Linked DNA regions of Ketobacter sp. MCCC 1A13808. The protein of the gene in region 2 interacts with the protein of the main gene of each other region in a pairwise test. Links are inferred from orthologs where the notes say so. Each region holds a gene or a part of one and is shown on either strand. Other genes may lie near its edges.

Region 1 (3,104 bases), on a different replicon or contig from region 2:
CGGAGCCAATGGCGGTTTTGGACTGCATTATATTCCAGCCTGAACCCCATCGATCCAGTTCAGGGTTTAAAAAGGTGAGCACCCGTTGTCGTTGATAATCGTGCATCACCATCCATACGCCGCCGCCGGCCGGGATCGCCGCCGCAAACAAACCGGCAATGTATTTCCAGTTTAGACCGGACAGAAACAAGACGATCAGCCCGGAGCTGGCAATGAGGATGGCGGTGCCCAGGTCCGGTTGTTTGGCAATGAGTAAAGTGGGTATCAGAATCAAAATGGTGGATAGCACCACCGGTTTCCAGCCCGGTGGCAATGCTCGTTCCGCCAGATACCAAGACAGCATCATGGGCACAATGACTTTCATTATTTCAGAAGGCTGAAAACGCCCCAGACCGGGTATAGCGAGCCAGCGTTGTGCGCCTTTGGCTTCCGTACCGGTGACCAAAACGCCGATGAGCAAACAAATGCCGATGCCGAACAACCAGGGTGTCCAGCGTTTGTAGACTCGTGGCGGAATGAACGCCAGCGTCATCATACCGGCAAAGCCGATGACCATTCGCACCATTTGTCGCAACATCGTATCCACGCTTTGACCACTGGCACTGTAGAGTACAAACAAGCCCACGGTGATTAAAACCAACAGGCCGCCAAGCAGTGGCGCGTCCAGGTGAATCGCCTGCATTATACCGACCCGGCGGGTGACCGGGGCCGAGGAATCCAGCTGATATTTAAAGTCCGACTGACTCATGGTTGTTGCACCGCGCGTGAAGTAGGAACGGCTGCATCTTCATCCAGTGAATGGAAATACGCATCCATGACCTGACGTGCAACCGGGGCGGCAGTGGATCCGCCGCCACCGCCGTTTTCAACCAGTACCGCTACCGCGATTTGCGGGTTGACCACCGGTGCAAAGCCGACGAACAGTGCGTGATCCCGGTGCCATTCCGTGAGCTTTTCAGCGTCGTATTCCTCATCCTGTTTGATGCCGAGCACTTGGGCGGTGCCGGTTTTGCCGGCAATGTCATAACCGGTCAGGTTTTTACTGATGCTGCGTGCTGTGCCGTGCTTGCTGTGCACCACATCGCGCATGGTCTGGATAATGCGGTCCCAGTTTTCCGGGTGGTTGAGTTTGATCGCCGGGCCTGCCTCCGGTTTGGGCTGTGGAATGCCGCCGATGGCTTTAACCATGCGCGGCTGTACCGGCACTCCGTGATTGGCCAGAATCGCAGTGGACAATGCCAATTGCAGGGGTGTCGCCAGCATGTAGCCCTGTCCTATGCCGGTGATCAGTGTTTCACCCGGAAACCAAGCCATATTACGGGTGGCTTTTTTCCAGAATCGCGAAGGCAGCAGGCCGGGACGCTCACTGGTCAGATCGATTTTGCTTTTATGGCCGAAGCCGAACGGTTCCATGACATCGTGAATTTTGTCGATGCCCATTTTGAATGCCAGATCATAAAAATAGGTGTCGCAGGACTGAACGATAGCGGTGTGCAGATCGACAACACCGTGGCCCCATTTTTTCCAATCCCGATAGTAGCGGGCGTCGTTTTCCAGCCGATAGAAGCCGGGATCATAAAGGGAAAATTGCCAGGTGGTGGTGCCACCGTCGACACCGCCCAGGCCAACAATCGGTTTAATCGTCGAGCCGGGAGGGTATTGACCTTGCAGGGCACGGTTAAACAGCGGCCGGGCTTTGGAGGTGTTCAGGTCGTTAAAAGTGGCGTAATCAATACCGGTGACAAACAGGTTCGGATCAAAGCCGGGCACGCTGACAAAAGCGAGTATGCCGCCGGTGGTCGGGTCCATGGCTACAACCGCGCCGCGCCGACCTTCCAGTGCTTTTACCGAGGCCAGTTGCGTGGGCAGATCCATAAACAGTTGCAGATTATCGCCGGGCACGGGGTCGGTGCGCTCAAGTACTTTGGTAATGCGGCCGCGGGCATCTGTTTCGATGGTCTGAAAGCCGACTTCGCCGTGCAGGCGCGGTTCGTAGAAAGCCTCGATACCGGTTTTCCCGATGTGTTCTGTGGCGCTGTAATTGGTAGCGTTAAGCTTTTTTAATTCACGCTCATTGATACGGCCCACATAGCCGACAGCGTGGGACAAGGGTTCTCCCAAGGGATAATGACGCACCAGATTGGCATCCAGGGTGACCCCAGGCAGAGAATGTTGGTTTACCGCAATGACTGCAATTTCCTGCTCCGTGAGTTTGAATTTCAGTGCTACCGGTGTAAAAGGGCGGCGGCGTTGTGATAGTCGGGTGTGAAAGCGGTCTATCTGGCTGTCCGTCAGCGCCACCAGTTTACTCAGCTCCTGAATAGTACCGTCTATATCCGGGCACAGCTCTTTGGTGATGCTGACCGCATAACTGGGGCGGTTGTCCGCCAATAATTGACCGTTGCGATCAACGATGAGACCCCGAGTGGGCGCAATTGGTTCGATAGTGACCCGGTTTTCATCCGATAGATTGCTGTATTTTTCATACTGCAGTACTTGCAGATACACCATCCGGGTGATTAATAGCAGGATGAATAGAATCACCAGAAAAATAGAGACCACTGCACGCCGGGCAAATACCTGGGTCTCCCGATAATAGTCTTTTAAGGTGATGGGCTTTGCCATAATGAACCGTGCGGTTACCTGTGGTAAGGGTGGCCTTTCAGAATCGACCAGGCCCGATAAAGTTGTTCAGCCACTAAAATTCGTACCAGCGGATGGGGTAGGGTGAGCGCCGATAATGACCAGCTTTCCTGCGCCGCCTGGCGACATCGGGTTGATAAGCCTTCCGGCCCCCCGATTAACAGCGAAATGTGTTTGCCGCTGTGCATAAGGAGTTCGAGGCGTTCAGACAGGGATTCGGTGGAGTGCGGTTTGCCGGGTACATCCAGTGTAATAACATGATCTTGCGGATGGATTGCCGCGAGCATTTGCTGTCCTTCTTTTTCGGTGATTCGCGCCAGGTCGGCATTTTTGCCCCGCTTGCCCGCAGCGATTTCCGTCAGCTCCAGTGTCAGATCCTGGTTTAGCCGCTTTTGGTATTCATTGAATCCCTGGTCTACCCAGGCGGGCATTTTTGTTCCCACTGCGATCAGGCGAATGCG
Region 2 (3,377 bases):
AACGAGAAAATGAAAATCGCAGCGGTACACGCCATTAGTCAATTGGCAAAAGAACCAGTGCCTCAGGTGGTTCGGGATGCCTATGATGGCGTGGAGCTGGAGTTCGGGCGCAATTACATTATCCCGAAACCGATGGACCCGCGTTTATTGGGGGTGGTTTCAGCGGCAGTGGCGCAAGCGGCTGTGGATAGCGGTGTTGCTACCCGGCCTTATCCTGCTCATTACCCGCTGATGACACTGGACGATATAAAGTATTGATTCAGACGCAGGCTAAAAAAGGCCGCTATTGAGTAATCAATAGCGGCCTTTTTATTGGCGTTGGTTTGGAGTGGTCCGTGCTGTCAGAATAGTTGTTCTGGCAACTCGCCTTGTTCCATGTGTGGATTTGGCACCTCTTCCTCGGCACTTTGCTCCGGTGCATTTTCATCGCGGAAATATTCAAATATCCCATTGGCCTGCCCTGGAATGGCTCGTTTTCCTGTTTCCGGATCGATGCGTACAGTCGTGATGCCGTCTGGAATTCGAATTGGAGACTGCGGGTAGTCTTTCAACGCCACAGCCATATAATCAATCCAGATAGGTAGAGCCGCTGTGCCTCCATATTCTCTGTGCCCCAGTGTTTTTGGCTGGTCGAAGCCAACCCAGACGGTGGCGACAACGTCGCGATTGAAGCCCGAAAACCAAGCGTCTTTCTGGTCATTGGTGGTACCGGTCTTACCGGCAATGTCATTCCGGTTTAATGATCGCGCCCGGGTACCGGTTCCCCGTTTAACCACATCCTGCATCATACTGGTGATCAGAAAATTGACCCGCTCATCCTGCACGCGTTCTGCGTAGCGGACCGGCTTGGGCTCAGGCGTCGTCGCCTCTTCCGGGGCGTCTTCGTCGAATGCGTCCAGTTTGTCTTTTGGCGGCTCAGGTTGCGCTGCCGTTCCGGTATTGTTGGGCTCCGCTTGATCTGAAACCGGTAGCTCCGAATCGGATTGCGCTTGCAGCTGATCGTATTCCAATTCTTGCTGGCATTGTTCGTTGCAAACCAAAACCGGATTGCTCTCAAACACCCGGTTACCGGCTTCATCTTCTATATAGTCGATATACCAGGGTTCGATCATAAAGCCTCCGTTCGCCAGAACAGAATAGCCGGTGGCAATTTCCCAAGGGGTCAAAGCGGCACTGCCCAGCGCCAACGACAGGTTGTTGGGCAGCTTGCTGGCTTTAAAACCGAATTGAGTGGCGTAACGGATGGTCTTTTTCACGCCCATTTGGCGCAACACCCGGATTGAGACCAGGTTGCGAGACAGATACAGTGCTTTTCTGAGCCGGGTCGGGCCATAGAAGCGTCCGCCGGAATTCTCGGGCCGCCAGGTGCTTTCCAGGCTGGAATCCTTAAATACCACCGGCGCATCATTGATAATGGTGGCTGGCGTCATGCCGTAATCCAGAGCCGCACTGTAAATAAAAGGCTTAAAGCTGGAGCCGGCTTGGCGCCCCCCCTGAATCGCGCGGTTAAATTTGCTGGTTTGGAAATCGAAGCCGCCGATCAACGCCAGAATGGCGCCGTTGTGAGGATCGATGGAGACCATGGCGCTTTGGGCAATGGGTTTCTGCGCCAGGCTCCAGTCACCCACGGTCGTTACTTTGCCCGTCTTGCTGTCTTTCTGTTCCACTTTCTCATTGATGATGCGAATGACATCGCCGATCTCGAGCACATCCTCCGGCTTTTTCGGGGCCGGTCCGCGGTCTAAATTGTCGATATAACTTCGTGCCCATTTCATGCCCTCAAAGGGGACGTTTACGCTTTCGCCAGACTTGATGAGTACCGTGGCAGACTGTTCTTCGATTGCGGTCACCACGCCGGGCTCAAGGATGTCGATCGTTCGGAACTTCCGCAATTGGGATTGCAGGGTTTCCGGCGTATCCAGTTCAGGATTGATTTCCAGTTTGGCTTCTTCGCCACGATAGCCGTGACGACGGTCGTATTCGATCAAGCCTTTGATCGTGGCTTCGTGGGCCGCTTTCTGAAAGTCGGCTTTCAGGCTGGTGTAGACCCGGTAGCCTTCGGTATCGGCTTTTTCCCCGAATCGCGCCACCATGTCCCTTCTTACCATTTCAGCAAAGTGCGGTGCTTCGACTTCCACCGGAATGCCATGCAGCTCCGCCGTGGTGGGCTCGGCCTGGGCTTGCTCCTTGGCGGATTTATCGATATAGCCCAGCTCCAGCATGCGCGACAAGATCCAGTTGCGGCGAGTGTGGGCCCGGGATGGGTTGGTGACCGGATTAAAAGCGGAGGGGGCCTTAGGGAGTCCGGCAATGGTGGCCAACTGTGCCAGACTCAGCTCTTGCACGGGTTTTCCGTAGTAAACCTGGGCCGCGGCCTGGATGCCGTAGGCGCGGTGACCCAGGTAAATTTTATTCACATACAGCTGCAGGATCTGTTCTTTGGACAGCTTGCGTTCGATGTCCAGGGCCAGAAGTATCTCATTGAATTTTCTTAGAAACGTGCGTTCGCGGGTGAGAAAGTAGTTTTTGGCTACCTGCATGGTGATAGTGCTGCCACCGGTTTTGATAGAGCCGGTGGAAATCAGCTCCAACGACGCACGCGCCAGTCCTTTGAGATCAACCCCGTGATGACTGAAGAAACGAGCGTCTTCAGCTGCCAGCACTGCCTGAATAAAGTCTTCAGGAATCTCTGAATATTGAAGTGGTGAACGTTTTTTCTCACCAAATTCAGCAATTAGCTTCTGTTCACTGGAATAAATCCGTAAAGGCGTCTGTAATTGTATTTCAAGGATCTGTTCAACCGGTGGCAGTTTAGGGCCGAGGTAAAGCAGGGTTGCTGAAAAAATCAGTATTCCTGCACTAAAAGCCAGTAAAAGTAGCCATAGCGTAACGCGAACGATTGGATGAGATTTCAGCATGTTTTGGACGCAAACTTTGTCAAAGTGGGTTTTTAAAATTGGTAAAATTTTGTTCAGAGTGTGAATTATACGACGATAATCTAGGGCGATCTAATTGCGCGTTCTAATATTGTGGTATTTAATGTAATTAGACATATTGTTTTTGTAAGTGTGCAGAACTGCACAAAATTCACAATTTCAGTAGAACGACAAAACAGGACAGGAAGATATGCTGCCCTTCCTCAATAAGAAGGCTTCAACCGCAAAATTAGGTATCGATATCAGCTCAACTTCTGTGAAGTTGCTTGAACTCAGTCGTAGCGGAAATCGATACAAAGTAGAGGCCTATTCGGTCGAGCCACTACCTGCAAATGCGGTGGTGGAAAAGAATATTAATGACGTTGAAGGTGTCGGTGAGGCCATCGCCAGGGTGGTGGCCAGAGCGAAATCCGGGATTAAGGGTGCCGCAGTTGCAGTCGC

What was found.
Region 1: the proteins of FT643_RS13330 (region 2) and mrdA interact in binary tests that used the Escherichia coli proteins (3 or more experiments, as listed by UniProt). The link is inferred for Ketobacter sp. MCCC 1A13808 from one-to-one orthologs.

Annotation. Positions count from the first base shown.
Region 1 is NZ_VRKW01000007.1:194,066-197,169, reverse strand. The notes cover bases 186-3,046. They hold mrdA (penicillin-binding protein 2), read right to left. Parts: upstream 2,626-3,046; coding sequence 745-2,625; downstream 186-744. Other genes in these bases: rlmH (23S rRNA (pseudouridine(1915)-N(3))-methyltransferase RlmH), read right to left, coding at 2,640-3,046; rodA (rod shape-determining protein RodA), read right to left, coding at 186-748. Outside these bases: more of rodA, read right to left, coding at 1-185; more of rlmH, read right to left, coding at 3,047-3,104. UniProt on the Escherichia coli protein: Catalyzes cross-linking of the peptidoglycan cell wall. Responsible for the determination of the rod shape of the cell. Is probably required for lateral peptidoglycan synthesis and maintenance of the correct diameter during lateral and centripetal growth.
Region 2 is NZ_VRKW01000006.1:192,120-195,496, reverse strand. The notes cover bases 131-3,264. They hold FT643_RS13330 (penicillin-binding protein 1A), read right to left. Parts: upstream 2,919-3,264; coding sequence 342-2,918; downstream 131-341. Other genes in these bases: FT643_RS13325 (pilus assembly protein PilM), read left to right, coding at 3,127-3,264; FT643_RS13335 (malic enzyme-like NAD(P)-binding protein), read left to right, coding at 131-258. Outside these bases: more of FT643_RS13335, read left to right, coding at 1-130; more of FT643_RS13325, read left to right, coding at 3,265-3,377. UniProt on the Escherichia coli protein: Cell wall formation. Synthesis of cross-linked peptidoglycan from the lipid intermediates.